2 regions of the Cupriavidus sp. C3SS-1 genome follow, and region 1 is predicted to be linked to the other one. Evidence: riboswitches for the same ligand, from Rfam matches in the RefSeq annotation. Region 1 holds a riboswitch; the other holds the start of a gene.
What was found. Region 1 has a riboswitch for glycine ahead of gcvT (glycine cleavage system aminomethyltransferase GcvT). Riboswitches for the same ligand answer to the same signal wherever they lie in the genome.

Region 1 (15,068 bases):
GCTATCCGGGCGGCATGGTGCTGACGCAGGTTGCGCCCGGACCGCAGGCCGCCACGCTGCGCGTGGTCAAGGAGCACGTGGCCCGCATGAAGCAATACCTTGACGAGCCGCCCTCGCCCGCGACCATTGCCGGCTATATCGGCGCCGCCTGGCTGGTGCGCGCACTGGGTGCGTGGCGCGGCAATGGCGCTGGGGAATTGCGGCGCGCGCTGCAAGCTCGCGTCGATGTGGGCGACTTCACGCTCGATTTCACGCAGGGGCAGCGCGGCTCACGCTACGTGCAGCTTGCTGCTTCAGGCACGCGGTAGGTCCAGGCGCGCGCGCAGGCCGCCGGTTTCACGCCGCGGCGTGCATCGTCCACGGCCTCACGCAGCACTCAACCGGGCGCCGTCTTGCCGCCATTGCCAAGCAAGGCCTTCAGCGCGCCAAGCCGGTCCTTGGGACTCATCGCCGGCATCTCGTCCTTCGGCGGGGGCGCTTCTTCCAGCTTCATCTCGCCGATAAAGCGCGACGGTTCGCAGGAATAGGTCTCCCGCGCGCGCTTGCGCTTCTTGCACCAGCTGATATGCAGGCTGCGCTGGGCGCGCGTGATGCCCACGTACATCAGGCGGCGCTCCTCTTCGATTTTCTCGTCGGCCATGTCCTCGTCTTCGCGGCAGTGGGGCAGGATGCCCTCTTCCACGCCGACCAGGAATACGTGCGGATACTCCAGGCCTTTCGAGGCATGCAGCGTCGAAAGCCGCACTGCGTCGGGGTCTTCCTCGCGCCCCTCCAGCATGCTCATCAGCGCCACGGTCTGCGTCAGTTCAAGCAGGTTCTTGCCTTCACTGCCGAAGCCATCCGCATTGTCGAAGCCGGTGGCTTCGCCCTCGCCCTCCGGCTCGGGCCGCGTGCCCTTGCGCTTGAGCCATTCGAGGAACTCGAGCGTATTGGTCCAGCGCGACTGGGCCTGCCGCTCATCGAACGAGTCATACAGGTAGGCCTCGTAGTGGATGCCTTCCATCATGTCGTCCAGCACCACGCTGGCCGGATCCTTGGTCGCGCGATCGGCCAGGCGCACCATCGATTCGCAGAACACGCGCAGCGGCTCGAGCTGGCGCGGCTGCAGCCTGGCTTCGATGCCCCCCATCATGGCGGCCTCGAACAGCGACACCTTGGCCTGCCCCGCGAACGTGCCCAGCACTTCCAGCGTGGTGTTGCCGATGCCGCGGCGCGGCGTGGTGATGGCGCGGATGAAGGCGGGATCATCGTCGGGGTTGGCGATCAGCCGCAGGTACGCGCAGATGTCCTTGATCTCGGCCTTGTCGAAGAAGCTCTGGCCGCCGGACAGCACATACGGAATGCGCTCGCGCCGCAGGATCTGCTCGAAGAGCCGCGCCTGGTGGTTGCCGCGGTACAGGATGGCGTAGTCGCGGAACTGCGCGCGGCGCTCGAACTTGTGGGCGGACAGGCGGAACACGACGGACTCGGCCTCGTGCTCCTCGTCGTTCATCGGATGGATGGCGATCGGGTCGCCCATGCCGTGCTCGCTCCACAGCTTCTTGTCGAACAGCTTCGGGTTGTTGGCGATGACCGCGTTGGCCGCCTCCAGGATGCGCACCGTGGAGCGGTAGTTCTGCTCCAGCTTGACGACCTTGAGGTCAGGGAAATCGGTCTGCAACAGGCGCAGGTTGTCCAGCGTGGCGCCGCGCCACCCGTAGATGGCCTGGTCGTCGTCGCCCACCGCCGTGAACGCCGGCGCGCGCAGGTGCGAGCCACCCGCGAGCAGCTTGAGCAGCTGGTACTGGCACGCGTTGGTGTCCTGGTATTCGTCGACCAGGAAATAGCGCAGGCGGTTCTGCCACTTGAGCTGCACCGTTTCATTGCGCGCGAAGAGTTCGGCGGGCAGGCGGATCAGGTCGTCGAAATCCACGGCCTGGTAAGCATGCAGGGTGGCCACGTAGTTGCGATAGACCAGCGCCGCCTGGTGTTCGTCGGCGTTGGCGGCCTGCGCGATGGCGGCTTCCGGGTCGACCATGCCGTTCTTCCACAGCGAGATGGTGCCCTGCACGCTGCGGATCAGCTTCTTGTCGGTGGTGCCGAGCTGCTCCTGGATCAGGCCGAAGCAATCGTCCGAATCCATGATCGAGAACTGCGGCTTCAGGCCCACATGCTCGGCTTCCAGGCGCAGGATCTGCACGCCTAGCGAGTGGAACGTGCACACCGTGAGCTGCTTGAGCGGCAGGCGCTTGCCCTCGCGCGAGGTCTTGCCCTCCATCAGCTTGCCGATGCGCTCCTGCATCTCCTTGGCCGCCTTGTTCGTAAACGTGACGGCGGCGATATGGCGCGGCTCGAAGCCCTTGTCTTCGATCAGGTGCGCGATCTTCTGCGTGATCACGCGGGTCTTGCCCGAACCCGCGCCGGCAAGGACGAGGCAGGGCCCGTCCAGGTAGCGGACGGCTTCGGATTGGGCAGCGTTCAGGCCGTGGGTCATGCGTGGGATGTCTGGCGTGGAAGGTGCGTCGGAGGGCGGCGGAGGCGCCTGGTACGCAACATGCCGCAGCATGCCGGCGGCCGGCGCGAAGCCGGCCATGTTAACACGCCCGGCAGGGCCGTTCTGTCAGCGGAAATCGCTATTTTCTTGCTGCGGATATTACTGAAGTAACACTTGGTAAGAGCCAAAACCTGCGGCATATCGCGGCTTCTAATCGGTATGGCGGGGTGGATTCCGATCTGCCCCGGGCCCATTGAAGTCACTTCCGGAGCCAATCATGAGAACTCTACGAGCCCTTGGCAAGGCGACACTGGTAGGCGTTGCGGTCGCTGCCCTGGCGGGCGGCTGTTCCGATATGACGCCCAAGCAACGCAATACCGCAATCGGCGCCGCGGCCGGTGGCGTCGGCGGTGCCGTGCTCACCAACGGTAGTGCGGTCGGTACGCTCGGCGGCGCCGCGCTTGGCGGCGTGGTCGGTAACGTCGTGACGGACGATAATCACCACCACCGCTGATCGGCGCTGAGGCAATCGCTTACGGCAATAACGGGCGGGCCTGCCGCGTTGACAAAGGCAGGACCCTCCCGTACATTGCGCGCATCCGACCGGGAGAGCGCGCACCCGTTGCGCCGCCGAAGGGGTATCACCCGAAAACTCTCAGGCACCATGGACCGTTCGGATCGGCATGCAACATGCACACGATGCATGCCGCACTCTGGAGAGCGGCACCCGCCAGCCATGGCGAGCGTGCCCACCGAAGGGGCGCGCGAGGATCGGACCTGCTAGGCGGGGCGACCTCGTAATCTCTCAGGTATCGAGGACAGAGGGGTCATCCGCGGCAGCGGATTGCGACGCTATTCGAGCGAAGCAAGCGCTGCGGCGGATGACCCTTTTTCGTTTTCGAAACCGAGATTGCCCCCGAGGATTCCCATGACGCTCCAGGCCACGCCCCTCAACGCTATCCACCGCGCCCTCGGCGCCCGCATGGTCGATTTCGGCGGCTGGGACATGCCGGTCAACTATGGCTCCCAGATCGAGGAACACCACGCCGTGCGCACCGACGCGGGCATGTTCGACGTGTCGCATATGTGCGTCGTCGACCTCGCCGGTCCGAACACCCGCACCTTCCTGCGCGGCCTGCTGGCCAACAACGTCGACAAGCTGCAGACGCCCGGCAAGGCGCTGTACTCCTGCATGCTCGACGAGAAAGGTGGCGTGATCGATGACCTGATCGTCTATTTCTTCGCCGAGGACCGCTTCCGCCTGGTGGTCAACGCCAGTACCGCGCTGGGCGATATCGAATGGATCCGCGCGCGCAATGACGCCACCGGCAGCGGCGTGACGATCACCCCGCGCCGTGACGACGTAGCGCCAGCCGGCACGCTGCCGCTCGCCATCGTCGCCGTGCAGGGCCCGAACGCCCGCACCAAGGTATGGAGCGCCTTCCCGTCCACCCAGCCATCCGACGCCCTCAAGCCCTTCAACGCCATCGTGGTCCAGGATCCTGCCATCGGCGAGATCATGGTCGCGCGCACCGGCTACACCGGTGAGGACGGCTTCGAACTCGTGGTGCCGGCCGAGAACGTTGCCGCGGTGTGGGAGAAGCTCGACGCCGCAGGCGTGCGCCCCGCCGGTCTCGGCGCACGCGACACGCTGCGCCTGGAAGCCGGCATGAACCTGTACGGCCAGGACATGGATATCAATACCTCGCCGCTGGACGCGGGCCTGGCCTGGACCGTGGACCTGCTGAGCGAGCGCGATTTCACCGGCAAGGCGGCGCTCGCCGCCGCCGGCCAGCGCCAGCAGTTCGCCGGCCTGATCCTGCGCGACAAAGGCGGCGTGCTGCGCGCGCACCAGAAGGTCCTCACCGCTGCCGGTGATGGCGAAATCACCAGCGGCACCTTCAGCCCGTCCCTGTCGCAGTCGATCGCTTTCGCGCGCCTGCCGATGGGCGTGGCGGTGGGCGACACCGTGCAGGTGGAGATCCGCGACCGCAAACTCGCGGCGACTGTGGTTAAACTGCCGTTTGTGCGTAATGGCAAGGCACTCGTGAGCTGAGGCGGTAACGCCCCGGCCCACCTCAACGGTCGCCCATCGCGCCTGGCCCATCGACCGATGGCAGGCGCCTGAACCAAGAACAAATCTGAATCCGGAGAACCCTCATGAATTTCCCCGCTGACCTGAAATACACCGAGTCGCACGAGTGGGTGCGCGTCGAAGCCGACGGTACCCTGACCATCGGCATCACCGACCACGCGCAGGACGCGCTGGGCGATATCGTCTTCCTGGAACTGCCCGAAGTGGGCAAGTCGGTCGGCGCCGGCGACGCGCTCGCCGTGGTGGAATCGGTGAAGGCCGCTTCCGACATCTACGCCCCGGTGGCCGGCGAAATCATCGCCGTCAACGAGGCCGCCACGGCCGCGCCGGAAAGCGTGAACGCCAACGCCTTCGACGCGTGGCTGTTCAAGATCAAGCCGGCCAACAGCGACGACGTCAACGGCCTGATGTCGGCCGACGCCTACAAGGCCAGCGTCGGCGCCTGACGCCAGCCAGCCGGCCCCGCGCGGGCCGGCCACTGTATTGATGCGCGGCGGCATGGCTGACCACCTGCCACCGCGCCCCCAACGAGGTTCTTGCCATGAACGCCCCGCTTCCCATGACCGCCGCCCAAGGTAACCGGCCCACGCTGGCCGCACTGGAGGCGCGCGACGCCTTCGCCTCCCGCCATATCGGCCCCGATACGCCCGAACAGCAGCACATGCTCAAGGTGCTCGGCTACGACAGCCGCGCCGCGCTGATCGACGCCGTGATTCCCGAAGCCATCCGCCGCCGCGACGGCATGCCGATGGGCGAATTCACCGAGCCGCTGGCCGAGGAAGCCGCGCTGGCGAAGCTGCGCAAGCTGGCAGGCAAGAACAAGGTCCTGAAGAGCTTTATCGGCCAGGGCTACTACAACACGCTGACCCCGGCCGTGGTCCTGCGCAATATCTTCGAGAACCCGGCCTGGTACACCGCGTATACGCCCTACCAGCCCGAGATCTCGCAAGGCCGCCTGGAAGCCATGCTGAACTTCCAGCAGATGGTCACGGACCTGACCGGCCTGGACATCGCCAACGCGTCGATGCTGGACGAAGGCACCGCCGCGGCCGAAGCCATGACGCTGCTGCAGCGCGTGAACAAGCACGCGTCGAACACCTTCTACGTGGCCGACGACGTCCTGCCGCAGACGCTGGAAGTGGTACGCACGCGCGCCAAGCCGCTGGGCATCGAAGTAAAGGTCGGCCCGGCTGCCGACGCGGCTTCGGCCCACGCGTTCGGCGTGCTGCTGCAGTACCCGGGCGTCAACGGTGACGTGACCGACTACCGCGCCATTGCTGACGCCGTGCACGCCGCGGGCGGCCTGGTGGTGGCTGCCGCCGACCTGCTGGCGCTGACGCTGATTGCCGCGCCTGGCGAATGGGGCGCCGACGTGGCCGTGGGCAACTCGCAGCGCTTTGGCGTGCCGCTCGGCTTCGGCGGCCCGCACGCCGGCTACATGGCGGTGAAGGACGCGTTCAAGCGCTCGATGCCGGGCCGCCTGGTCGGCGTGACCATCGACGCGCAGGGCAACAAGGCCTACCGCCTGGCCCTGCAGACGCGCGAGCAGCATATCCGCCGCGAGAAGGCGACCTCCAATATCTGCACCGCGCAGGTGCTGCTGGCCGTGATGGCGTCGATGTACGCCGTGTACCACGGCCCGCAAGGCCTCAAGCGCATCGCGCAGCGCGTGCATCGCCTGACGGCCACGCTGGCCGCCGGCCTGCAGACGCTCGGCTTCACGCGCACCAACGCGACGTTCTTCGACACGCTGACGTTCGAAACCGGCTTCAACACTGAGGCGATCCACGCCGCCGCGACCGCGCGCGGCATCAACCTGCGCCATGCCGGCGCGACGCGCATCGGCGTGTCGCTCGACGAGACCGCCACGCGCGACGACGTCGTGGCGCTGTGGGAGATCTTCTCGTTCGGCAAGCCGCTGCCGGCATCGCTGACGTTCGACGCGATCGAAGCCGCGGCCGACGACGCTTTCCCGGCCGGCCTTGCGCGCACCAGCGAATACCTGACACACCCGGTGTTCAACACGCACCACGCCGAGCATGAGATGCTGCGCTACCTGCGCATGCTGGCCGACAAGGACCTGGCGCTGGACCGCACCATGATCCCGCTGGGCTCGTGCACGATGAAGCTGAACGCCACCAGCGAGATGATTCCGGTGACCTGGCCCGAATTCAGCCAGATCCACCCGTTCGCGCCGCTGGACCAGACGGTCGGCTACCGCGAGATGATCGACCAGCTCGAGGCCATGCTGTGCGCGGCCACCGGCTACGCCGCCGTGAGCCTGCAGCCGAACGCCGGCTCGCAAGGCGAATACGCGGGCCTGCTGATCATCCACGCCTACCACGCCAGCCGCGGCGAAAGCCATCGCGACATCTGCCTGATCCCGTCGTCGGCGCATGGCACCAACCCGGCGTCGGCGCAGATGGCCGGCATGAAGGTGGTGGTAGTGGCCTGTGACGAGAACGGCAACGTCGACCTGGAGGACCTGGCGAAGAAGGCCGAGCAGCACAGCAAGAACCTGGCGGCCATCATGATCACCTACCCGTCCACGCACGGCGTGTTCGAGCAGGGCGTGCAGCAGATCTGCGAGATCGTGCACCAGCACGGCGGCCAGGTCTATGTCGACGGCGCCAACATGAACGCGATGGTCGGCACCGCCGCGCCGGGCCAGTTCGGCGGCGACGTTTCGCACCTGAACCTGCACAAGACCTTCTGCATCCCGCACGGCGGCGGCGGCCCCGGCGTGGGCCCCGTGGCGGTCGGCGCGCACCTGGCCGACTTCCTGCCGAACCAGGACAGCGTGGGCTATCGCCGCGACGACAACGGCATCGGCGGCGTATCGGCCGCGCCGTTCGGCTCGGCCAGCATCCTGCCGATCTCGTGGATGTACATCGCCATGATGGGCTCGGCCGGCCTCACCGCCGCCACCGAGAACGCCATCCTGACCGCCAACTACGTCGCCAAGCGGCTGTCGCCGTACTACCCGGTGCTGTACACGGGCCAGCACGACCTGGTGGCGCACGAATGCATCCTGGACCTGCGCCCGCTGCAGAAGGACACCGGCATCAGCAACGAAGACGTGGCCAAGCGCCTGATGGACTACGGCTTCCACGCCCCGACCATGAGCTTCCCGGTGCCGGGCACGCTGATGATCGAGCCGACCGAGAGCGAGGCCCTGCACGAGCTGGACCGCTTTATCGACGCGATGATCGCCATCCGCCAGGAAATCGGCCGCGTCGCCGACGGCACCTTCGACCGCGACGACAACCCGCTCAAGCACGCCCCGCACACCGCGGCGGTGGTCACGGCCAACGAGTGGACGCACCAGTACACGCGCGAAGAGGCGGCCTATCCGGTGGCATCGCTGCGCACGCAGAAGTACTGGCCGCCCGTCGGCCGCGCCGACAACGTCTACGGCGACCGCAACTTGTTCTGCAGCTGCGTGCCGATGAGCGAGTACGCCGAGGACTGAGCCGTGGATTGAGGCCGTCCAGCGCCTGGCGCCCGGTTCCGGTCGGCCGGCAGGCGCGCTATGCTGAACTTGGAGGCGCCGCGCGTCGGGGCGCCATCAGCACAGCGGAGGCTTCATGTGGAATCTCAGTGCGCCCTGGTGGGAGTTCGTACTGCGCGGGTTGATCGTGTATGGCTCGGTGCTGGCTTTGCTGCGGATGTCCGGCAAGCGCCAGATCGGCCAGCTCACGCCATTCGACCTGGTGTTGCTGCTGGTGCTGTCCAACGCCGTGCAGAACGCCATGAACGCCGGGGACAACTCGGTGACCGCCGGGCTGATCCTGGCCGTCACGCTTGTGGGCGCCAATGCCGGGCTCGCCTATCTGACCTGGCGCAGCCGCAAGCTTGAGAACCTCGTGGAAGGCCGGCCGCAGTTCCTGATCCATGACGGCAAACTGCTGCAAGACGTGATGCGCAACCAGCGCATCAGCGTGGACGACCTCAACAAGGTGTTGCGCCACGCCGGCAGCACCAGCATGGCCGACGTGCATTTCGCCATCCTGGAAACGGACGGCACGGTTTCGGTCAAGCTGCGCCAGCAGCCGGCCGACGGCGCGCCGCCCAGGACGGCGGCGTCGGTCTGGAGCCAGGTCGGCAAGGACGACGACGTTTGAACCCGTCGTTTGATCCCCGTCGTTTGATCCCATAACGGCCGCTTGCCATGCGCAGGCGGCAAGTGACTTCAGGAGTGCTCTGTGGCAGTCAGCGTCTTCGATCTGTTCAAGGTGGGTATCGGCCCGTCGAGTTCGCACACCGTGGGCCCGATGCGCGCCGCCCTGATGTTCGCGCAGGGCCTGGAGCGTGACGGCGTGCTGCCGCAGGTCGCCAGCGTGCGCGTGGAGCTGTATGGCTCGCTCGGCGCGACCGGCAAGGGCCACGGCACCGACAAGGGCGTGATGCTGGGCCTGATGGGCGAGGCGCCCGATACCATCGATCCCGACACCATCGACAGCCGGCTCAAAGCGCTGCGCGCGAGCCGCACGCTGTCGCTGCTGGGCCGCCACCCAATCCCGTTCGTCGAGAAGGAACACATCGCGTTCTACCGCCGCGAGGCCATGGCCGAGCACCCGAACGGCATGAAATTCCACGCCCTGGACGCGCAGGGCGAGTCGCTGCGCGAGGCACGTTACCTGTCGGTGGGCGGCGGCTTCGTCGTTACCGCAGGCGCGCCCAATACACAGGTGCTCAACGCTGCGCAGCAGCTGCCGCATCCGTTCCGCAGCGGCAAGGACATGCTCGAAATGGCGAGCAATAGCGGCAAGAGCATCGCGCGCCTGATGATGGAGAACGAACTTACCTGGCGCAGCGAGGAAGACGTCACCGCCGGGCTGCTTCATATCTGGGACGTGATGCAGGCCTGCGTCGCACGCGGCTGCCGCACCGACGGCGAGCTGCCCGGCCCGTTCAAGGTCCGCCGCCGTGCGCCGGAGCTGTTCCGCAGCCTGACCGAGCGCGCCGAACGCACGCTGTCCGACCCGCTCTCCGTGATGGACTGGGTCAACCTCTACGCCATGGCCGTCAACGAGGAAAACGCCGCTGGCGGCCGCGTGGTGACGGCGCCGACCAACGGCGCGGCCGGCATCATCCCGGCCGTGCTGCATTACTACGACCGCTTCGTTCCCGGCGCCAACGCGCAGGGCGTGGTGGATTTCCTGCTCACCGCCGGCGCGATCGGCCTGCTCTACAAGCTCAACGCGTCGATCTCGGGCGCCGAAGTCGGCTGCCAGGGCGAAGTCGGCGTGGCCTGCTCGATGGCGGCCGGCGCGCTCGCGGCGGTGCTGGGCGGCACGCCCGAGCAGGTCGAGAACGCCGCCGAGATCGGCATGGAGCACAACCTGGGCCTCACATGCGATCCGGTCGGCGGGCTGGTGCAGATCCCGTGCATCGAGCGCAATGCCATGGCCTCCGTCAAGGCGGTGAACGCCGCGCGCATGGCCTTGCGGGGGGACGGCACGCACTACGTATCGCTCGACTCGGTGATCAAGACCATGCGCGAAACCGGCGCCGACATGAAGACCAAATACAAGGAAACGGCGCGCGGCGGACTAGCGGTGAATATCGTGGAATGCTGAGGCCGCCGCGGCGTATCATGGCGCCAGTCTCCCCATGGCGCCACCGCAGGCGCCTGCCAGAACCAGAGCAAAAAGCGAGGCGGCCATGCAAACCTTCTTCCAGTTGTTCGACGAAACCTCGTCGACCTTCACCTACCTGCTGATCGACGCCGCCACGCGCGACGCCGTGCTGATCGATCCGGTCGACCACCAGCTCGACCGCGACATGGCAGTGCTGCGCGAGGCCGGCGCCAGCCTGGCATGGGTGGTTGAAACGCATGCCCATGCCGACCACATCACCTCGGCCGGCCACGTCGCCATGCAGACCGGTGCGCATACCGCCGCGCCATCCGGATGCGACATCCGTTCCGCGCAGAAGCAGCTGATCGACGGCGATACCCTCGCCTTCGGCACGCAAATGCTGCGCGCCATCCACACGCCGGGCCATACCGCCGGCAGCATGAGCTACCTGTGGGAAGAGCCCACGCCGAACGGCCCGGTGCGCCGCGTCTTCACCGGCGACGCGCTGCTGATCGATGGCTGCGGGCGCACCGATTTCCAGTCGGGCGATGCCGGCACGCTGTACGACAGCCTGACGCGCAAGCTGTTCGCGCTGCCCGACGACACGCTGGTCTACCCCGCGCATGACTACAAGGGCCGCACCTCGTCGACGATCGCGCAGGAGCGCGCGAACAACAGCCGCGTGGCCGGACGCACGCGCGACGAGTTCATCGAGATGATGCGCAACCTTAACCTGCCGCGTCCCAAGCTGATCGACGTGGCGGTGCCGGCCAACAAGCGGCTCGGGCTGCGCGATGGCGAAAGCGTGCCCCACGGCGCCTGACGCATGAACCGGTCTGCGCGGCCCGCCAAAAACTCTGAATTGACTTCTCGTCACCCGCTGCAATACTGAGTTCTCCACCGCTATCGGCGCCCGGCGCGCTGCGGTGCGGTGCGGTGCGGCACATGTAGCGCGCCGGCCGACTCACAGGGGATTTCGCCATGAAGCCTGACAAGAATGCACGTCGTGGATGGGGAGTGCTGGCGGCGATGCTGTCTGCGCTGGCCATAGCACCGGTCCAGGCGCAGCAAAAGCCGATGGCGTATCCCGCCAAGGGACAGAGCCAGCAGCAGCAATCCAGCGACGATGGCGCTTGTTACAGCTGGGCCAAGCAGCAGACCGGCGTCGACCCGGCGCAGGCCGCTGCCGCGCCACCGCCGGCTCAGGCGCAAAGTGGCCAGCGCGTGCGCGGTGCTGCGGCAGGCGCCGCAGTGGGAGCGATCGCCGGCGATGCCGGCAAGGGTGCGGCGGTTGGCACGGTGGCGGGCGGCGTCGCCCATCGGCAATCGCGCCGGCAGGCGAATGCCGCCAACGAGCAGGCGGCAGCCAATACCGGCCAGGCTATGTCGAGCTACTACCAGGCCTGGGGCGCGTGCATGCAAGGGCGCGGCTACTCAGTGAAATAGGCGCCTCGGGCGGCGTCAGGCCGCCCAGCGTTCGCAGGCCTGGCGCACGGTTTCGCGCTGGCTGCGGGCGTCGGCGTCGACCTGGCGCAGCCATTCGGCGTCTCCGTCGCGGCGCTCGGCCAGCGCACGGATATTGGCCAGCGCCTGCAGCGAACCCAAGGCCTCGGCATGGGGCACCAGCGCGTCGCAGATCGACAGGATATGCTCGGCGATCGGCTGGCGCGTCAGTTCGTTGGGATGCACGTATTCGCCCTCCAGGCCGAAGCGGCAGGCCTGGAAGCGGTTGAAGGTGTAGACCAGGTAGTCGTCTTCCTGTGGCATGAACGGGCGCGACAGCAGGAGGTAGCGCGCCAGCATCTGGATATACGCGGCGATATCGCAGGCACGCCCCACGGTCAGCGGCGTATCCATGACGCGCACTTCGATCGTGCCGAATTCCGGCTTCGGACGGATATCCCAGTAGAAATCCTTCATGCTCTCGATCACGCCCGTATTGCGCATCTTCTCGAAATACGCGGTGAAGGCGTCCCAGGTGAGCAGGAACGGCGCCCGCCCGCTCATCGGGAAGGCTGCGACCGAATTGAGGCGTGCCGAGGCGAAGCCGGTATCGACACCTTGCACATAGGGTGACGACGCCGCCAGCGCGACAAAGTGCGGCACGTAGCGGCCGATGGCATGCAGCAGGAACAGCGACTCGTCCGCGCTCGGGCAGCCGATATGGACATGCTGGCCGAACACCGTGAACTGCTTGGCCAGGTAGCCATACAGCTCCGAGATGTACTGGTAGCGCGGCGAATCGGAGATGATGCGGTCGGCCCACTGCTGGAACGGGTGCGTGCCGCCACCGCTGATGCCGATGTTGAGCGAGCGCGAGGCCGCCGCCATCAGGTCGCGCATGGTGGTCAGCTCTTCCACCGCCTGGTCGTAGGTATGGCAGATGCCCGTGCTGATCTCGATCATCGACGGGCTGATCTCCGGCTTGATGTCGCCGGCATGCTGGGCGCCCTTCAGCGCACGCAGCAGGTCGGGCGCGAACGGCGCCAGGTCATAGTCGTGCCGGTTGACGAGTTGCAGCTCCAGTTCGACGCCGAAGGTCAGCGCCTCGGAATGCTTGAACGGTTCGAGCGACATCAGCGCCCTCCTCCATTGCTGCGCAGGTCGGCACGGACTTCGCCGGCGAAGCGCAGTGCCCAGGCCGCGATCACCGGGCCCAGCAGTTGCTCGATGGCCAGCGCGCACAGGATGATGGCGGCCAAGGGTTCCCCGGTGCCCGGATACAGGCGCGCGACATCGTTCATCAACAGGTACGCCAGGCCCGACATGGGCGCCAGCGCAAGCCCGAGCGCCACGCACTGGCGCAGGCTCAGCCCCGAGAACGATCCCAGCGATACCACGCCGGCCAGCTTGGCCGCGTGGCGCAGCAACACCAGCACGACAGCATAGGCACCGCCGACCACCCAGTCATGCGCCGTGAGCGGCAGGCCCAGCGAAACCACCATGACGATGATCAGCAGGCTGCCGGCGCTGCCAAAGTGCGTCGGCCACACATGCGGCTGGCTGTCCTCGTGCTTGAACACGACGCCGGCCAGCAACAGCGTGATCGGCATCGACAATTTTAGTACCCGCGTCAGCGCCAGCGTGAAAAGCACCAGGCCGACGAGCACGAGGAAGCTGTAGTGATCGTCCACCGACATCCGGCCGTAGATGGCGTGGCCTATCTTGCCCACCACCCACGCCAGCAGGCAGGATCCGACCAGCAGGTAAAGCGGATGCAGCAGCGCGGCGCCCAGGTTGCCATACTCGGAATGCAGCCAGCCGGTAGCCACCTGCACGATCACGGCGGCATAGATGCTATTGAGTGCGGCCATGGCCATCAGGCGCTCGGTCACCTGGCCTTCGGCGCGCAGCTCGTTCTTGAGCTGCAGCACGATGGTCGGCGAGGTGCTGACCGCGATGCCGCCCGCGAGGATCGCAATGCCCGGCGACGCGCCGATCCATTGCAGCACCGCCGCGACCAGGCCCCAGGTCAGCACGCTTTCGAACGCGCTGGTCAGCAGCAGCCAGCGGTTCGCGCGCAGCCAGGCCAGCGAGAGCCGATGCCCCAGTTCGAACAGGGCCAGCGCCAGCGCCATATCGATCAGGATACGGGTCTGGGCGATCATGTTGTCGTCGACGATGCTGCGCCCGAGCATGCCGGCGCACAGGCCCACTGCCGCATAGCCGACAATGCGCGGGCAACGCAGCCAGCGGCGGCTCAGCTCGCCTGCAAGGCCAGCCCCCACCAGCGCGAGGCCGACCCAGAACAGGCCCCCGGGCGCGAGCGGAAGTGACGGGAAAAGTTGGCTCAGTCCATTCATGCGTGACATGGTAATGGAAGCACATGACATTCCTTGTCAGCGATTGTCTGACACCGCACGGAATGCGCCAACTTCTGTCTTTAACTTTCAATAAAAAACGCCATCTTTGAAGATGGCGTTTCTCATTGCGGGATCCACGGGTTTACGGGAGCCGACCGCGCCTTACACGCCCCACAGTTTCCACTTTGGCCGCGTGGCCCGGAGTGCGGTCTCGACCTTTGCATTGAGGCCACGCGTGCGCCCTTCGGCGGCGCCTGCTGCACGCGCCTTGTCGTAGTAGCCAAGTGCCGTCTCGCGTTGCCCGAGGCCAACTGCCGACTCCACCGCATGCAACCAGGTTTCGGCATCCCAGTCGTCACGTACTGCGAACGCCGCGGCAAAATCCGCGAGCGCGGCATCGTGCCGTGCGGCGGCGTTATGGATGAGTGCGCGCTGCACGCGCGGCGCGGCCTGGTCCAAGGCATCGCCCTCCGTCAATGCGATCGCCTGCTCGAACAGCGGCAGCGCACGTTCATGGTCGCCGAGATCGCGCCAGACCTGGCCAAAGCGGTTGAAGAGCCACGCGTCTTCCACCAGCAGCGCGCGGCGCTGCTGGTCGTCGATCTCGGCCAGCGCGTCAGTGCGGTCGTGCTGGTCCATGCCGTCCACGCGGGCCTGCACCAGCGCCGCGTAATGCGCGCGCGCGTGCGCCATCGGGTGCGCGACCTCGCTGCGCGCCTCCACGGGCAGCGCGTCAAGGCGCGCATCCATATGCGCCATCGCCGCGCTGGCGGCCTCTGCCGCCTCGGCGCCGCCGACCGCCTTCCAGGCCGCGATCAGGCGGCTGAACGCCCAAGTCACGTCGGCCGGGTTGCGTTCGAGCGGGTAGCGATTGAGCACCTCGCCCGCAAGCTCAACTACCTTCTGGTGCTGGCCAACTCCGGCATGGCAGTCGAGCAGGTCGATCCAGTGGTCGATGAACTCGCTCGACGCCATGCCCTTGCGGTGCAGGGCGATGCGCGTGTCCAGGCTAGCGGCATCGGCCGGCAGGCTGCGCGACAGCAGGCGGCACAGCAGCGAATAGACGTGCGGGTCGGCATTGCCGCCATGGCCGTCCGCGTCACCTTCGCCAGTGG
Region 2 (15,068 bases), on a different replicon from region 1:
TGCCGCACCGCGCGGGCTGTCGCCCGAGGTGAAGAGCCGCCTGCATGGCGCGCTGGTCGGCGCGCTCAACGAGCCGAAGATGCGCGAAAAGCTGGCCGAAAGCGGCTTCGAGGTGGTGGCCAATACGCCGGAGCAGTTCGCGCAGTTCGAGAACCAGGAACTCAAGCGCTGGAAGACGGTGATCGAGCAGGGCAAGATCACGATGGACTGAGCTGGGCCAACAACCGCGTGATCGTGCTTGGCGGGGAACTGCAGGGCGCACAGACGTGGCGGCGCCTTGCCATGCCGTTTAATCGCAGTCCCGTTTGGGGGGGATTTTCGGGTCGCATGCGTAACGGTCAAGCAGTTTTGACTGTCGGGAAATCGCTTCACGGTGGTAAAGTGTTGCCCCGTTAATACATTCATCGCATTTCGTCAATGTATTAACAATTGCGTTGGCCGGGGTAGTTCCACGAATCGCGCAATTCTTACGGCACGCAAGCCGGGCACGCATCCGGCGCGGCCGATCTTTCCAGCACAGCAGAGACATCCCGTGAATTCTCCCTCCCTCGACGCATTCCTGGCCGGCGTAGCCCGGCGCGACCCCGGCCAGCCCGAATTCCTGCAGGCCGTGAAAGAAGTCATGATGACGCTTTGGCCGTTTGTCGAGCGTCACCCGCGCTATGCCGACCAGGCGCTGCTCGAGCGCCTGGTCGAACCCGAGCGCGTGATCCAGTTCCGCGTGGCGTGGACCGACGACCAGAACCGCGTGCAGGTCAACCGCGCGTTCCGCGTGCAGCACAGCTCGGCCATCGGCCCGTTCAAGGGCGGCATGCGCTTTCACCCGACGGTGAACCTGTCGGTGCTGAAGTTCCTGGGCTTCGAGCAGACCTTCAAGAACGCGCTGACCACGCTGCCGATGGGCGGCGGCAAGGGCGGTTCCGACTTCGACCCGAAGGGCAAGTCGGACGCCGAGGTGATGCGCTTCTGCCAGGCCCTGGTCACCGAGCTGTTCCGCCACCTGGGTCCGGACACTGACATCCCTGCCGGCGACATCGGCGTGGGTGCGCGCGAAGTCGGCTTCATGGCCGGCATGATGAAGAAGCTGTCGAACCAGTCCGCCTGCGTGTTCACGGGCAAGGGCCTGGCGTACGGCGGCAGCCTGATGCGTCCGGAAGCCACCGGCTACGGCACGGTGTACTTCGCGCAGGAAATGCTTCACCGCCGCGGCATGGGCTTCGACGGCCTGCGCGTGCTGATTTCCGGCTCGGGCAACGTTGCGCAGTACGGCGCTGAAAAGGCTATCGAACTGGGTGCCAAGGTGCTGACGCTGTCGGACTCCGGCGGCGTGCTGCATTACCCGCAGGGCATGACCGCTGGACAGCTTGCCGAAGTCATGGCGTTCAAGAACGAAGAGCGCGGCCGTCTCTCTGACTTTGCCGCGCGCCATGGCCTGACGTTCGAGGCAGGCCGCACGCCGTGGCACGTGCCCGCCGACGTGGCGCTGCCGTGCGCGACGCAGAACGAACTCGATGGCAACGACGCCGAGGCCCTGCTCGGCAATGGCGTCATCTGCGTGGCCGAAGGCGCCAACATGCCTTCCACGCTGGAAGCCGTGGACCGCTTCGTTGACGCGAAGATCCTCTACGCGCCGGGCAAGGCCAGCAACGCCGGTGGCGTGGCCACGTCGGGACTGGAGATGTCGCAGAACGCCATGCGGCTGTCGTGGCACCACGCGGAGGTCGACGAGAAGCTGCACGCGATCATGAAGGATATCCACCAGAACTGCATTCACCATGGCCAGAAGGACGGAGGCTATGTGAACTACGTCGAAGGCGCGAATATCGCGGGCTTTGTGAAGGTTGCGGATGCAATGCTGGCGCAAGGGGTGATTTGATCTTGTCGTTCCTGGAGGGCCGCCAAGCACGACAAGCCAATCATCCCAAAAATCCAATCTCCCTCTGCCGTGGGGGATAACCCCACTCACCAACCCCCGCATCTTCAAGCTATCATCCCGCTCGACAGGCCCTCGCCTGTCAAAAAACAAGCGGCGCCGGATCAACCTCCGGCGTCGTGCGACATCGCAGGAGAGACCGGCTCGCCGCTTGGCGGGTCCGGCGCCGACGGAGCAACCGCCCCGGAAACTCTCAGGCACCGAGGACTGTGGCGTCGCAAGTACAGATCTGGAGAGAGGCGCTTCGCGCCCACCGAAGGGGACGGCATGGTCGTTGGCCATGCCGAAGCTCTCAGGTACCACGGACAGATGGGGCAGGGGACCGGCAACGGTCAAATTCATCCTTGCTTCAGGACAATCTGTCATGTCTCACATGCTCGTCATCGGCGCCGGCATTACCGGCGTCACGACCGCCTATACCCTCGCGAAACAGGGCTATCGCGTCACCGTGCTGGACCGTCACCACTATCCGGCGATGGAAACGTCATTCGCCAATGGCGGCCAGCTTTCCGCCTGCAACGCGGAGGTCTGGAACAATGCCGGCACGCTGCTCAAGGGCTTCAAATGGATGATGCGGCGCGACGCGCCGCTGCTGCTCAATCCGCGTCCGTCGTGGCACAAGTACTCGTGGCTCGGTGAATTCGTCGGCAACCTCCGCAACTACCGCGCGAATACCATCGAGACCACGCGCCTGGCCATCGCCGCGCGCCAGCACCTGTTCGACATGGCGGAGCGCGAGCAGATCGATTTCAATCTGGAGCGCCGCGGCATCCTGCACTTCTATCACGACCGCCCCAGCTTCGAGGCCGCGGGCCGTACCAACCAGATGCTGGTGGAAGGCGGCCTGGAGCGCTACGCCGTCACGCCGGAAGAGATCCGTTCGATCGAGCCGACCCTGCAGGGCCATTACTACGGCGGCTACTACACGCCGTCCGATTCCACCGGCGACATCCACAAGTTCACGCGCGGCCTGGCGCGCGCATGCGAGCGGCTTGGCGTGACGTTCCTGCACGGCGTCGACGTGAAGGCCGTGGACCTGCGCCCGGACGGCGTCACGATGCGCGTGGGCGCATCGGAAGCCGCCATCGCTTCGGGGCAGGATGGCGGCGAACACGAAATCAAGGGAACCGCCGTAGTGGTCTGCGCCGGCGTGGGCAGCCGCCATATCGCCGCGATGCTGGGTGACCGCCTCAACGTCTATCCGGTCAAGGGCTATTCGATCACCGTGCATCTCGATGACGCGCGCAGCGTGAAGAACGCGCCGTATGTGAGCCTGCTCGACGAGAGCGCCAAGATCGTGACCAGCCGGCTGGGCGTGGACCGTTTCCGCGTCGCCGGCACCGCCGAATTCAACGGCGACAACCGCGATATCCGGGCGGACCGCATCGCACCGCTGGTGTCATGGGTGCGGCGCAATTTCGATATCGAGACTTCGCGGGCGGTGCCATGGGCGGGCCTGCGGCCGATGATGCCCGACATGATGCCGCGGGTCGCGCGCGGTCGCGCCACGCGCGTGTTCTACAACACGGGACACGGACATCTGGGCTGGACGCTTTCTGCCGCCACGGCCGCGATGATCAGTCACACCATCGCCGCCAGCCACCCGGTTCACTGACTTCGCTCAGTCCTCCGCCGCCCCGGCCGGCGCCATGCGGCCGGCCGCGCGGTGCGCCACCAGCTTCTTGTAGAACGCCGCGCGGCTGATGCCGATGGCCGCGGCCGCGCGCGGCGCGTTGCCGCGGCTGGCAGCCAGCGCCTGTGTCAGGAATGCGGCCTCGTACTGCGCCATGGCATCGGCGTAGCCCTGCGGCGCCGGCGGCAGCAACGGCGCTGGCGTATCCGTCACCACCGGCTGCGTGGCGGGCGCTTGAGCCGGTGCCGTGACCGCGCGCCGGCCAAGCAGCGGCGCCAGCATCGATGCATCGACCTCGCCGCCGTCGTGCATCATCACCAGCCGTTCCAGCGTGTTGCGCAGTTCGCGGACATTGCCCGGCCAGTCGTGCTCGCCCATCAGCGCGAGCGCGGAGTCGGACAGCACCGGCGCATCGCGTTCGGTGCGCCGGCAGATTTCTTCCAGGATCGCGTAGGCCAGCGGCAGCAGGTCCGCCTGGCGCAGGCGCAGCGGCGGCAGGCAGATCGGCACGACATTGAGGCGGTAGTAGAGATCCGCCCGGAACTTGCCCGCCTCCACCAGCGCGGGCAGGTCGGCCGACGTCGCGGCAATGATGCGCACGTCCGAGCGGATGATGCGGTTCGAGCCGATCGGCTCGATCTCCTTGTCCTGCAGCGCGCGCAGCAGCTTGCCCTGCAGCGAGAGCGGCATGTCGCCGATCTCGTCGAGGAACAGCGTGCCGCCATCGGCCAGCTCGAACTTGCCGACACGTCCCTTGCGCTCCGCGCCGGTATAGGCGCCGGGCGCGGCGCCGAAGAATTCAACTTCCAGCAGCGCGTCCGGAATCGCCGCGACGTTGACGGTGACCAGCGGCCGGTCGGCGCGCAGCGACCCGGCATGAATGGCGTGGGCCAGCAGTTCCTTGCCCGTACCGGTTTCTCCAAGCAGCAAAACCGGCGCATCGACCTGCGCCGCGCGGCGTGCCAGGCGCTTGAGCTCCAGCGTGGCGGGCGAATTGCCGACGAAGCTCGCGAAGGTGTACTTGGCGCGGCGCGTCTGCTCCAGCGTGCGTCGCGTGGCGGCCAGTTCGTCGCGGGCGCGGGTGTAGTGCGACAGCAGCGGCGTCAGGGCCTTGAGTTCGTCGAACAGGGCAAAGCCCACGGCGCCCACGGTATTGCCGTCGTCGTCCTTGATCGGCAGGCGCATCACGATCATCGGCTCGCGCGCGGCCTCCATGATGTCGAGCAGGATCGGCTTGCCGGTGGCCACCACCTCGCGCAGCAGGCTGTTGGGAATGACCCGCTCGCAGTCGAGCCCGATCGCGTCCCGCGGATCGGCAAAGCCGAAACGCGCCGCATAACGCTTGTTGATCCACACCACGCGGCCCTGCACATCGACCACGATCGTACCTTCGCTGAAATTCTCGAACGTGCGGAACAGCGATTCCATCGCGCGGCGCGCCACGGAATCGTAGTTGCCCAGGACGTTGTCTCCGGCTTCGCTGAGTGTTTCCATTTGTTCTTCTCGATTTGGAGACGAAATAGTCTCACAGTGGAGTCTTTTCTCGTCAGTTATTTTTGAGCTATCTCGAAATCAAGACGGGTGAATATCTGATTGTCACGCAAATGATCTAAAAGATGATGTTGATCCACTTTTTGTCCTGGCATGTTCCCTGCGATGTCACCCCGTCCCGGATGCGCGGACCCGTGCCGCGTTGCCTGCCACAGATGTAAGTGACTGGGCGCCTTCGGGTGCCGGGGCCTATATTTCCCCAGACCAAGAACAAACTCGCGGAGACTTCATGTCCTTTGTGATCGTCGTTGCTGCTTTAGCCTTCCTGATGCTTGCCGCCTACCGCGGCTACAGCGTCATCCTGTTTGCCCCGCTGGCGGCGCTAGGCGCCGTGCTGCTGACCGAGCCGTCGGCGGTGGCGCCGGCCTTTACCGGCATCTTCATGGAGAAGATGGTCGGCTTCGTGAAGCTGTACTTCCCCGTGTTCCTGCTCGGCGCCGTGTTCGGCAAGGTAATCGAGCTGTCCGGCTACTCGCGCTCGATCGTCGCGGCCGCCATCCGCTACATCGGCAGCTCGCGCGCGAATGCGGTGATCGTCGCGGTCTGCGCGCTGCTGACCTATGGCGGCGTGTCGCTGTTCGTGGTCGTGTTCGCGGTCTATCCGTTCGCGGCCGAGCTGTACCGGCAGAGCAATATCCCGAAGCGGCTGATGCCGGGCGCGATCGCGCTGGGCGCGTTCTCGTTCACGATGGATTCGCTACCCGGTACGCCGCAGATCCAGAACATCATCCCGACCACTTTCTTCAAGACCACCGCGTGGGCGGCGCCGGTGCTGGGCGTGGCCGGTGCGCTGTTCATCATCGTGGTGGGCCTGAGCTACCTCGAATGGCGCCGCCGCGCCGCGATGGCCAAGGGCGAGGGCTATGGCACGTCGCTGCTGAACGAGCCGGAACCGGTGGAAACGGCACAGTTGCCCAACCCGCTGCTGGCGCTGGCGCCGCTGGTGCTGGTGGGCGTGGCCAATTTCGTGCTGACGCGCATGATCCCGCAGTGGTACGGCGCGACCAGTTCGCTGGAGCTGCCGGGGCTGGCCAAGCCAGTGAGCATCACGACCGCCTCCGTGGTCGCGATCTGGGCCGTGGAAGGCGCGTTGCTGCTGGGCATCCTGCTGGTGGTGGTGACCGCGTTCGGCACCGTGCGCCAGCGCTTTGCCGAAGGCAGCAAGATGGCCGTGGGCGGCGCGCTGCTGGCGGCCATGAACACCGCATCGGAATACGGCTTCGGCGGCGTGATCGCGGCGCTGCCGGGCTTCCTGGTGGTGGGCGACGCGCTGCGCGCGATTCCGAATCCGCTGGTCAACGCGGCGGTGTCGGTGAGTGCGTTGGCCGGCATCACCGGTTCGGCGTCGGGCGGCATGAGCATTGCGTTGGCGGCCATGGGCGACACCTTCATCCAGGGCGCGCAGGCAGCGGGCATTCCGCTGGAGGTGCTGCACCGCGTGGTGTCGATGGCCAGCGGCGGCATGGATACGTTGCCGCACAACGGCGCGGTAATCACGCTGCTGGCCGTGACCGGCCTCACGCACCGCGAGTCCTACCGCGACATCTTCGCCGTCACCATGATCAAGACGCTGGCGGTGTTTTTCGTCATCCTGGTCTACTACACGACCGGACTGGTCTGACCGTTTCCTGTCTCTACCGAATTCGCATTGCCATGACTACCCTGAACGGAAAGACCGCGCTCGTGACCGGTTCCACGAGCGGCATTGGACTGGGCATTGCCCAGGCGCTGGCAGAGGCCGGCGCCAATATCGTGCTCAACGGGTTTGGTGACGTGGATGCCGCGCTCAATGCTATCCGCGCCACGGGCCGCGAGGCGGCGCACCACCCGGCCGACATGCGCAAGCCCGATGAAATCGGCGCGATGATCGCCATGGCCAATGAACGCTTCGGCGGCGTGGACATTCTTGTGAACAACGCCGGCATCCAGCATGTATCGCCGGTCGAAAGCTTCGACGCACAGAAGTGGGACGACATCATCGCCATTAACCTGAGTTCCGGCTTTCACACTACGCGGCATGTGCTGCCCGGCATGCGGGCGCGCAATTGGGGGAGGATCATCAATATTGCTTCGGTGCACGGGCTGGTTGGATCGGCTGGTAAATCCGCCTATGTGGCCGCCAAGCATGGGCTGGTGGGACTGACCAAGGTAACGGCGCTGGAGACGGCCGGCACCGGCGTGACCTGCAATGCCATCTGCCCGGGGTTTGTGCTGACACCGCTGGTGCAGAAGCAGATCGATGATCTCGCTGCGCGGGAAGGGCTTTCGCCTGATGCCGCCCGCATTCGGCTGCTCGGCGAGAAGCAACCCTCGGGGCAGTTCGTTACACCGGAGCAGCTTGGCGGGCTGGCGCTGATGCTGTGTTCGCCGATGGCGGCCGAAGTGCGCGGGGCGACGTGGGTGGCCGATGGGGGTTGGACGGCGCAGTAGGGGTTCCGGCCATTGGCGGATGGGTGCATGCCGGACACCCCGGCACCCATCCGAATTTCAAGCCATCTTCCCAATCGTCTTCCGAAACCGGTTCAACGACATCGCAAACAACACCGTCCCGATCACCAGCAACGCCAGGAACGGCTTCCATACCACATCCAGCCCTGCGCCGCGAAACAGAATCGCCTGCCCGAGCGCCACGAAATGCGTGGTCGGCGCCGCCAGCATGATGTCCTGCACGATCTGCGGCATGCTCTCGCGCGGCGTGTTGCCGCCCGAGAGCATCTGCAGCGGTAGCAACACCAGCACCATCAGCATCCCGAACTGCGGCATGTTGCGCGCCACCGTCGCCAGGAAGATGCCCATTGCCGTGGTGGCGAACAGGTGCAGCGCCACGCCCGCCATGAACAGCGGCAGCGAGCCCTCGATGGGCACATGCAGCGCGCCGCGCACCACGAACACCAGCGACAGCATGGCCGCCGCCATCACCACCATGCCCATCGACCACACCTTGGCCAGCATGATCTCGGTCGGCGTCACCGGCATGACCAGCAAATGCTCGATGGTGCCGTGCTCGCGCTCGCGGATCAGCGCGGCGCCGGTCAGGATGATCGACAGCATCGTGACGTTGTTGATGATCTGCGTGAGCCCGCCGAACCATGACTGCGTCAGGTTCGGGTTGAAGCGCGCGCGCAGTGCAAGGTCCACCGGCGGGGGCGCGGCACCACGGTATCGCTGCACGAACTCGTTCACTTCTTCCGTGAAGATGCGCTGGATGTAGCCACTGCCGCTGAACGCCTGCGTCATGCGCGTGGCGTCCACGTTCAGCTGCACGGCGGGCGAACGGCCGGCCAGCACGTCGCGCTGGAAATTGGGCGGGATGTCCAGCGTGAACGTGTAGTCCCCGGCGTCCATGCCCTTGTCCATCTGCGCGGGCGAGATCAGCAGCGGCGGCGCGAACTGGGGCGGATAGAACGCGGAGACGATGCGCTCGGCCAGCGGCGAGGCGTCTTCATTGACCACCGCGACAGGCGCCATGTGCAGCGTCTCGGGCACGGCGGTGGCACCGGTGTAGACCGACACGCTGAACACATAGATGATCAGCACCAGCATGGTCGGGTCGCGCACCAGGCTCCACAGTTCCTTGATGCCGAGGCGGTAGATGTTGGCCAGGTGCCGCATGGTCAGCGCTCCTGCTTCTTCAGCAACGCCGCGGTGGCGGCGAAGATCACCGGCACCGCCACGAGCATCGGCCAGAACGATGCGAGCAGGTCGTGCAGCCCCAGCGCCTTGTTGAATACGCCGCGGCTGATGGTGAGCATGTGCGTGGCCGGGTAGGCCAGGCCGGCCAGCCGCGCGCTCCCCTCCAGCGACGAAACTGGCACCAGCATGCCGCAGAACTGCACGGCCGGAATCATGGTGCCGATGATGGCGAAGAACATCGCGGCAATCTGGCTGCGCGTGAAGGTCGACGCCAGCATGCCGATGCCGGTCGCGCAGAATGCATAGATCAGCGCGGCCAATGCCAGGGCCGGGAAGCTGCCCTTGACGGGCACGCCGAAGACGGTAACGGCCAGCAAGGCCATGAGCAGGAAATTGAACATGGCCAGCGCCACGTAGGGCAATTGCTTGCCCAGCAGGAATTCCGTGCGCGTGACGGGCGTCACATACAGGTTGGTGATCGAACCGAGTTCCTTTTCCCGTACCACGGCCAGCGCGGTCAGCATGGCCGGCAGCATCAGCAATAGCAGCGGGATCACCGCGGGCACCATCGCGGGCAGGCTCTTCACGTCGGGGTTGTAACGGAAACGCGTTTCGAGCGTGGCAGTGCTCACTGCGTCCTGCCCGTAGCGGTGGCGCATCTGGTCAAGCAGCCAGCCCTGGTGCATGCCCTGCACATAACCCTGCACGGTCTCCGCGCGCGATGGCATCGAGCCATCGATCCATACGCCAACCTGCGCCCGCGCCCCGCGCTGCACGTCGCGCGCGAAGCCGGGCGGAATCTCGACGGCCAGCGCCAGTTCGCCGCTGCGCAGGCGCCGGTCCATGTCGGCGTAATCGGTGATCGGCGCACGCTCGATGAAATAGCGAGAGCCCGACAAGTTCAACGCATAGTCCTGGCTCAGCACGGTCTGGTCATGGTCGAGCACGGCAAAGCGCAAGTCCTCCACGTCCATGCCGATGCCGTAGCCCATCGCGAACAGCAGGACCAGCGAGCCGACCAGGGCCAGCGTGGCGCGCACCGGGTCGCGGCGCAGTTCGAGCGCCTCGCGCCACATGTAGGTGAAGGCGCGCTGCGGGCTGAAACGCTGGCGCTGCGGGACGGGTGCGGGAGCGGTCAGCGGCGCGGCCTCGGCTGGCGCTTCCGCAGGTGCAGGCGCACTCGCGTCGGTCAGGTAGGCGATGAAGGCTTGTTCCAGCGTCGCGGCGTTGCGCCGGCGCACCAGGTCCGCCGGCGTGTCGCTGACCAGCACGCGGCCCGCATGCATCAGCGAGATGCGGTCGCAGCGCTCGGCCTCGTTCATGAAGTGCGTGGAGATGAAGATGGTCACGCGCTCATGGCGCGACAGGCCGATCAGCAGCCGCCAGAAGCTGTCGCGGGCCACGGGGTCCACGCCGGAGGTGGGCTCGTCCAGGATCAGCAGTTCGGGCTGGTGCACCATCGCCACGGCCAGCGACAGGCGCTGGCGGATGCCCAGCGGCAGGTTGGCGGGCAAGGTGTCGAGCACGTTGGCAAGCGCGAAGCGCTCCACCATTTCAGCGACGCGCGCGGGAATTTCCGCGGCGGGCACGGCGAACAGCCGCGCATGCAGTTCCAGGTTCTGTCGCACGGTCAGCTCGCCATACAACGAGAACGCCTGCGACATATAGCCAACGCGTTTGCGGGTGTCGATGTCCTTCGGGTCGATCTCGTGGCCGAACAGCCAAGCCTTGCCCACGCTGGCCGGCAGCAGGCCGGTCAGCATCTTCATCGTGGTGGACTTGCCGCAGCCGTTGGAGCCCAGGAAGCCGAAGATCTCGCCACGGCGGATACGGAAGCTGACCTTGTCGACGGCGACGAAATCGCCGAAGCGCATGGTGAGATCCCTGGCTTCGATGGCGATATCGGCTTCGTCGCCGGCCTCCAGCGGTGTGATGATGACTTCGGTGTGGCCGCGCCGTCGCGATTCGGGCAGCAGGGCAATGAACGCGGCTTCGAGCGATGTGGTGCCGGTGCGCGCGAGCAGTTCGGCGGGCGTGCCGGTATCGAGCACCTTGCCGGCATCCATGGCCACCAGCCAGTCGAAGCGCTGCGCCTCGTCCATGTACGCGGTGGCTACGATCACGCTCATGGCCGCACGCGTGGCGCGGATTCGGGCGATCAGGTCCCAGAATTGCGCACGCGCGAGCGGGTCCACGCCGGTGGTCGGCTCGTCGAGGATCAGCAGGTCCGGGTCGTGGATCAGCGCGCAGCATAGCCCGAGCTTCTGCTTCATGCCGCCGGACAGCTTGCCGGCCGGGCGGCCCAGGAACGGGTGCTGGCCCGTGCTGCGCGTCAGGTCGTCGATGCGGCGACGGCGCTCGGCGTCGTCATGCCCGAACAGGCGGCCGAAGAAATGCAGGTTTTCTTCCACCGAAAGCGTCGGGTACAGGTTCTTGCCGAGCCCTTGCGGCATGTAGGCGATGCGCGGGCATACGGCGTCGCGATGCTTGCCGCTGCGCATGTCGCCGCCGAAGGTTTCCACCTCGCCTTCCTGTACGGCGCGGGCGCCGGACAGCAGCGACAGCAGGCTGGACTTGCCCACGCCGTCGGGGCCGATCAGGCCGATCATGCGGCCCGCCGGAACATCGAGGTCGATGCCGTCCAGCGCTACGGTCGAACCGTACTTCAGGCTGACGCCGGCAATCCGGGCAATCCGGGGCAGGGCCGCGTCCATGGTTACTGCGGCACCTTCACCGCCAGGTTGGCCGGCCACTCGGCCTTCGGATCGAGCTTGACCCAGGCCACGCCGGGCACGCCGGTCTTGACCTGCTTGAGGTGCTTCTTGAGCAGTTCACGGTCGATCTGGGCCTTGACGCGGAACATCAGCTTCTCGCGCTCGCTGGCCGTCTCGACGGTCTTGGGGGTGAACTGCGCGGTGCTGGCCACGAACGAGACCGTGGCGGGGATCACATAGCCGGGCGCGGCGTCGAGCAGGATGCGCGCCTCGGCGCCCAGCGGCACGCGACCGGCCACGGTCGCGGGCAGGAAGAAGGTCATGTACACATCGGACAGGTCGACCAGGTTCAGCACCTTGCCGCCCGCGCCAAGCACTTCGCCGGGCTGGGCGATGCGGTACTGCACGCGCGCGTCGCGCGGCGAGGTGAGCTGGCTGTCGGTGATGTCCGCCTCGATGCGCGCCACCGTGGCCTTGGCCGCGATGATGGTCGAACGCGTGCCGACGAGCTGCGCGCGCGCGGCTTCGATGGCGGCCTGCGCCGCCGCCACCTGGGCCTTCGACGCCGCCACGGCAGCCTGCGCGCTGCGCACGCGCGCGCGGTCGTCGTCGAGTTCCTGGATCGACGAGGCGCCTTCGCGCGACAGCGTGCTGGAACGCGCCAGGCGTCGCTGAGCCGCGTCCAGTTCGCTTTCGCGCTGCGACACCACGGCCTGGGCCGCGACCTTGTCGCTTTCGCGCACCGCCACCTGCGCCGCTGCGCTGGCGGCGGTATTCACCGCCTGCTGTTCCTGCGCGCGCGCTTCATCGCGCTGCGCTTCGAGCACCTTGACCTGCATGCGCGCGAGGGGAGCTCCGGCGGCGACGAAATCGCCCTCGTTGACGAGGATGCTGTCGATGCGTCCGGCGAGCTTGGTCGCCACGTCGATCTGCGTGGCTTCGATGCGGCCGTTGCCGCTGGCGAATCCCGGTCCCGGGCCGGTATCGCGCATGGCATTCCAGCCATACACGCCTGCCGCGACGGCCAGCGCCACGGCGGCGACGGGAATCAGCTTGCTGCCAGAAAGTTTCATGATGGCTTGTTCGAGGGGGCGGACACGGCTGGCGCGTCAGCCACGTTGTTGTCGCTGGTCTGCGTACCGCCGCCCAGCGCGGTGTAAAGCGCTACGCGGCTCGTCAGCAGCGCGCGGCGCGTCTGTACCAGCAGCTGTTGCGCGCCCAGCAGGTCGCGCTGGGCATCGAGCACCTCCAGGTAGGGCGTGGCACCGTTGTCGTAGCGCAGCCTGGCCAGCCGCTCGCGCTCGGACTGGAGCGTCAGCGTGGCCTGCAGGTCGGTGACCTGCTCGGCAAGGCGTTCGCGCGCGGACAGCGCATCCGAGACGTCGCGGAATGCGGCCTGGATGCTCTTCTCGTACTGGACGATGGCCTCGTCGCGCCGCACCTCGGCCAGCTTCAGGTTGCTGCGGTTGCGCCCGCCATCGAAGATCGGCAAGGACAGCGATGGGCCGAAGCTCCAGGCGCGGCTGGGGCCGGTGAACAGATCGTTCAGTTCCACGCTGGCCGTACCGAAGCTGCCGGTCAGCGTGATGCGCGGGAAAAACGCGGCCCGCGCGGCGCCGATATTCGCATTGGCCGCGGCGAGCTGGTGTTCGGCGGCGATGATATCGGGGCGGTTGGTCAGCAGTTCGGAGGGCAGGCCCGGTGCCATGTCGCGCAGCACGATGCTGTCGTCGAAGCGGCCAATCATCGGCGGCAGGGCCACCGGCGCGCCGACCAGCACGGCCAGCGCATTGGCCTGCGCCGCGCGTTCCTGCCGTAGCTGCGAACCGAGCGCGCTGGCCTGGCGCCACAGTGCTTCCACTTGCGTCAGGTCGAACTTCGAGGTCGAGCCCATTTCATAGCGCCGCCGGAATATGCGCAGCGATTCCGCGCGCGACGCAATGGTCTGGTCCGTGAGCGCGATGCGCTCGTCCAGTTCGCGCAGCACCAGATAGCCGTTGGCCACCTGGCCGATCAGGCTGACCGTGGCCGCTTCGCGTGCGGCGTCGCTGGCCAGGTAGTTCTCCAGCGCGGCGTCCTTCAGGCTGCGCACGCGGCCCCAGAAGTCGAGTTCCCACGCATTCATGCCGATGCCGGCCTCGAAATCATTGACGGTCAGCGGACGGCCGGTCGGACTGAAGGCGCCCGGCGTGCCAGAGCGCGTGGCGCTGGCGCTCACGCCGATGCTCGGAAACTGCTCCGAGCGCTGGATGCCGTATAGCGCCTGGGCTTCCTCCACGCGCAGCACCGCCGCGCGCAGGTCGCGGCTGTTGGCCAGGGACTGGTCGATCAGCGCCTGCAGCGCGGGGTCGGAAAAAAAATCGCGCCAGGCGGTCGCCGCGGCAGGCGAGGGCTGCGCGGCGCCGGCTTCGGCCCCCGCATAGGTGGCGGGGACCGGTGCCACCGGCCGCTCCAGTGGCGGCGCCATCGACACACAGGCGGACAAGGCCATGGACAGGACGGCTACCGTGACGGCAGCCCGCCCTGGCGGGTAATTTCGGTGTGGCAGTGACTGCCGGGGAGCGGGAGGGGGGGCGGATCGTCTGGGAAGATCTGCACCCATCGCTCAGTCTCGGAGCGACGGGTCCTGTGGCCGGCGGCGTGTCTGGATCGGGACGCGCCGCGGCGCGCGCTTGGGCAGCCGCCGTTGTGCGCGGGTCAGGACGAGGGAGACGATGGCGGGGATGGCAAGGAAGGCGACTGCATACACAAGGACTGGGGCGCTCATTTGCACGTTCCGGTAATTAACTACAACATTACTGTAACGATCTTGTTGCTTCTCCCTCTTGATAAAAATCAAGGCGCACCGGACCGGAAGCGCGGTGTGCCTTGTTGCTCGATGTCTGCACGCCGGCCGGGCGGCATGGTGGGCGGCCTTAGCCGGCGGATACCGCCGGCTAAGGCCGTCGCGAAGGGGCCGCGCTCAGGTCGACTTCGGCTTGAGCAGGCTACCGGCTTCCTGCATGTTCTGCTGCGCGCGGTTGCCGATCACGGCCATGGCGTCGGCCTGCGACTTGCGGGCCATCTCGGCCAGTTCGCGCATGTTTTCCAGCGCCTGATGCAGGGCCTGCTGCACGAACTCGTTCTGGCGGCTCATGGCTTCGGCAGGATTGCCGCCGGTGTTCATCTGCTGCGCGGCCGACTGGATCTGCTGCATGGCCTGGCCGAAGATCTCGGCCTGCTTCTGCATCATCGCCTGCATGCCTTCATAAGCGAGCTTGTTGGCCTCGCCAAGGGCCTCGATGTCCTTGCGCCGTGCTTCCATCACGGCGCCCATGTCCATGCCGGGAAGCTGGAACTGCTCGAGCATCCTGGTGAAATCCGCGAAGGGGTTGGGAGGGGTATTCATTCGGTCACTCCTTGTCATCGGGGGGAAATCGGAGGTGGTTCATGCGGCCTGTCTGTGATTACTCTAGGTGGTGGAGGGGGCGGCCCGCAAGGAGAGGGAAGGGGCCGCACCGGCCATTCGCGTGGTCATCACGCACACCGCTCCGTCGCCGGGTATTCGAGAAAACCCTAAAGTTTGGGCCCGCCGCTGCCGTTCCCGTCCATAGCCCGCCATGAC

Region 2: it holds a riboswitch for glycine, as region 1 does, so the genes downstream of both, ACIGJC_RS24395 (D-amino acid dehydrogenase) here and gcvT (glycine cleavage system aminomethyltransferase GcvT) in region 1, are expected to answer to the same signal.

Annotation. Positions count from the first base shown of each region.
Region 1 covers NZ_CP172699.1:3,262,692-3,277,759, forward strand. Annotated here, with positions in the region: gene ACIGJC_RS15295 (ABC transporter substrate-binding protein) at 1-308, shown strand, start outside; gene ACIGJC_RS15300 (UvrD-helicase domain-containing protein) at 377-2,473, opposite strand; gene ACIGJC_RS15305 (glycine zipper 2TM domain-containing protein) at 2,751-2,987, shown strand; glycine riboswitch at 3,068-3,155, shown strand; glycine riboswitch at 3,177-3,305, shown strand; gene gcvT (glycine cleavage system aminomethyltransferase GcvT) at 3,402-4,529, shown strand; gene gcvH (glycine cleavage system protein GcvH) at 4,634-5,014, shown strand; gene gcvP (aminomethyl-transferring glycine dehydrogenase) at 5,110-8,040, shown strand; gene ACIGJC_RS15325 (DUF421 domain-containing protein) at 8,156-8,692, shown strand; gene ACIGJC_RS15330 (L-serine ammonia-lyase) at 8,774-10,150, shown strand; gene ACIGJC_RS15335 (MBL fold metallo-hydrolase) at 10,236-10,973, shown strand; gene ACIGJC_RS15340 (hypothetical protein) at 11,132-11,596, shown strand; gene ACIGJC_RS15345 (YbdK family carboxylate-amine ligase) at 11,612-12,727, opposite strand; gene ACIGJC_RS15350 (cation:proton antiporter) at 12,727-13,962, opposite strand; gene ACIGJC_RS15355 (tetratricopeptide repeat protein) at 14,116-15,068, opposite strand, start outside.
Region 2 covers NZ_CP172700.1:1,800,707-1,815,774, reverse strand. Annotated here, with positions in the region: gene ACIGJC_RS24405 (Bug family tripartite tricarboxylate transporter substrate binding protein) at 1-211, shown strand, start outside; gene gdhA (NADP-specific glutamate dehydrogenase) at 533-1,876, shown strand; glycine riboswitch at 2,054-2,153, shown strand; gene ACIGJC_RS24395 (D-amino acid dehydrogenase) at 2,298-3,548, shown strand; gene ACIGJC_RS24390 (sigma-54 interaction domain-containing protein) at 3,555-5,060, opposite strand; gene ACIGJC_RS24385 (GntP family permease) at 5,347-6,738, shown strand; gene ACIGJC_RS24380 (3-hydroxybutyrate dehydrogenase) at 6,771-7,547, shown strand; gene ACIGJC_RS24375 (ABC transporter permease) at 7,605-8,729, opposite strand; gene rbbA (ribosome-associated ATPase/putative transporter RbbA) at 8,732-11,464, opposite strand; gene ACIGJC_RS24365 (HlyD family secretion protein) at 11,467-12,537, opposite strand; gene ACIGJC_RS24360 (efflux transporter outer membrane subunit) at 12,534-13,955, opposite strand; gene ACIGJC_RS24355 (phasin family protein) at 14,427-14,852, opposite strand.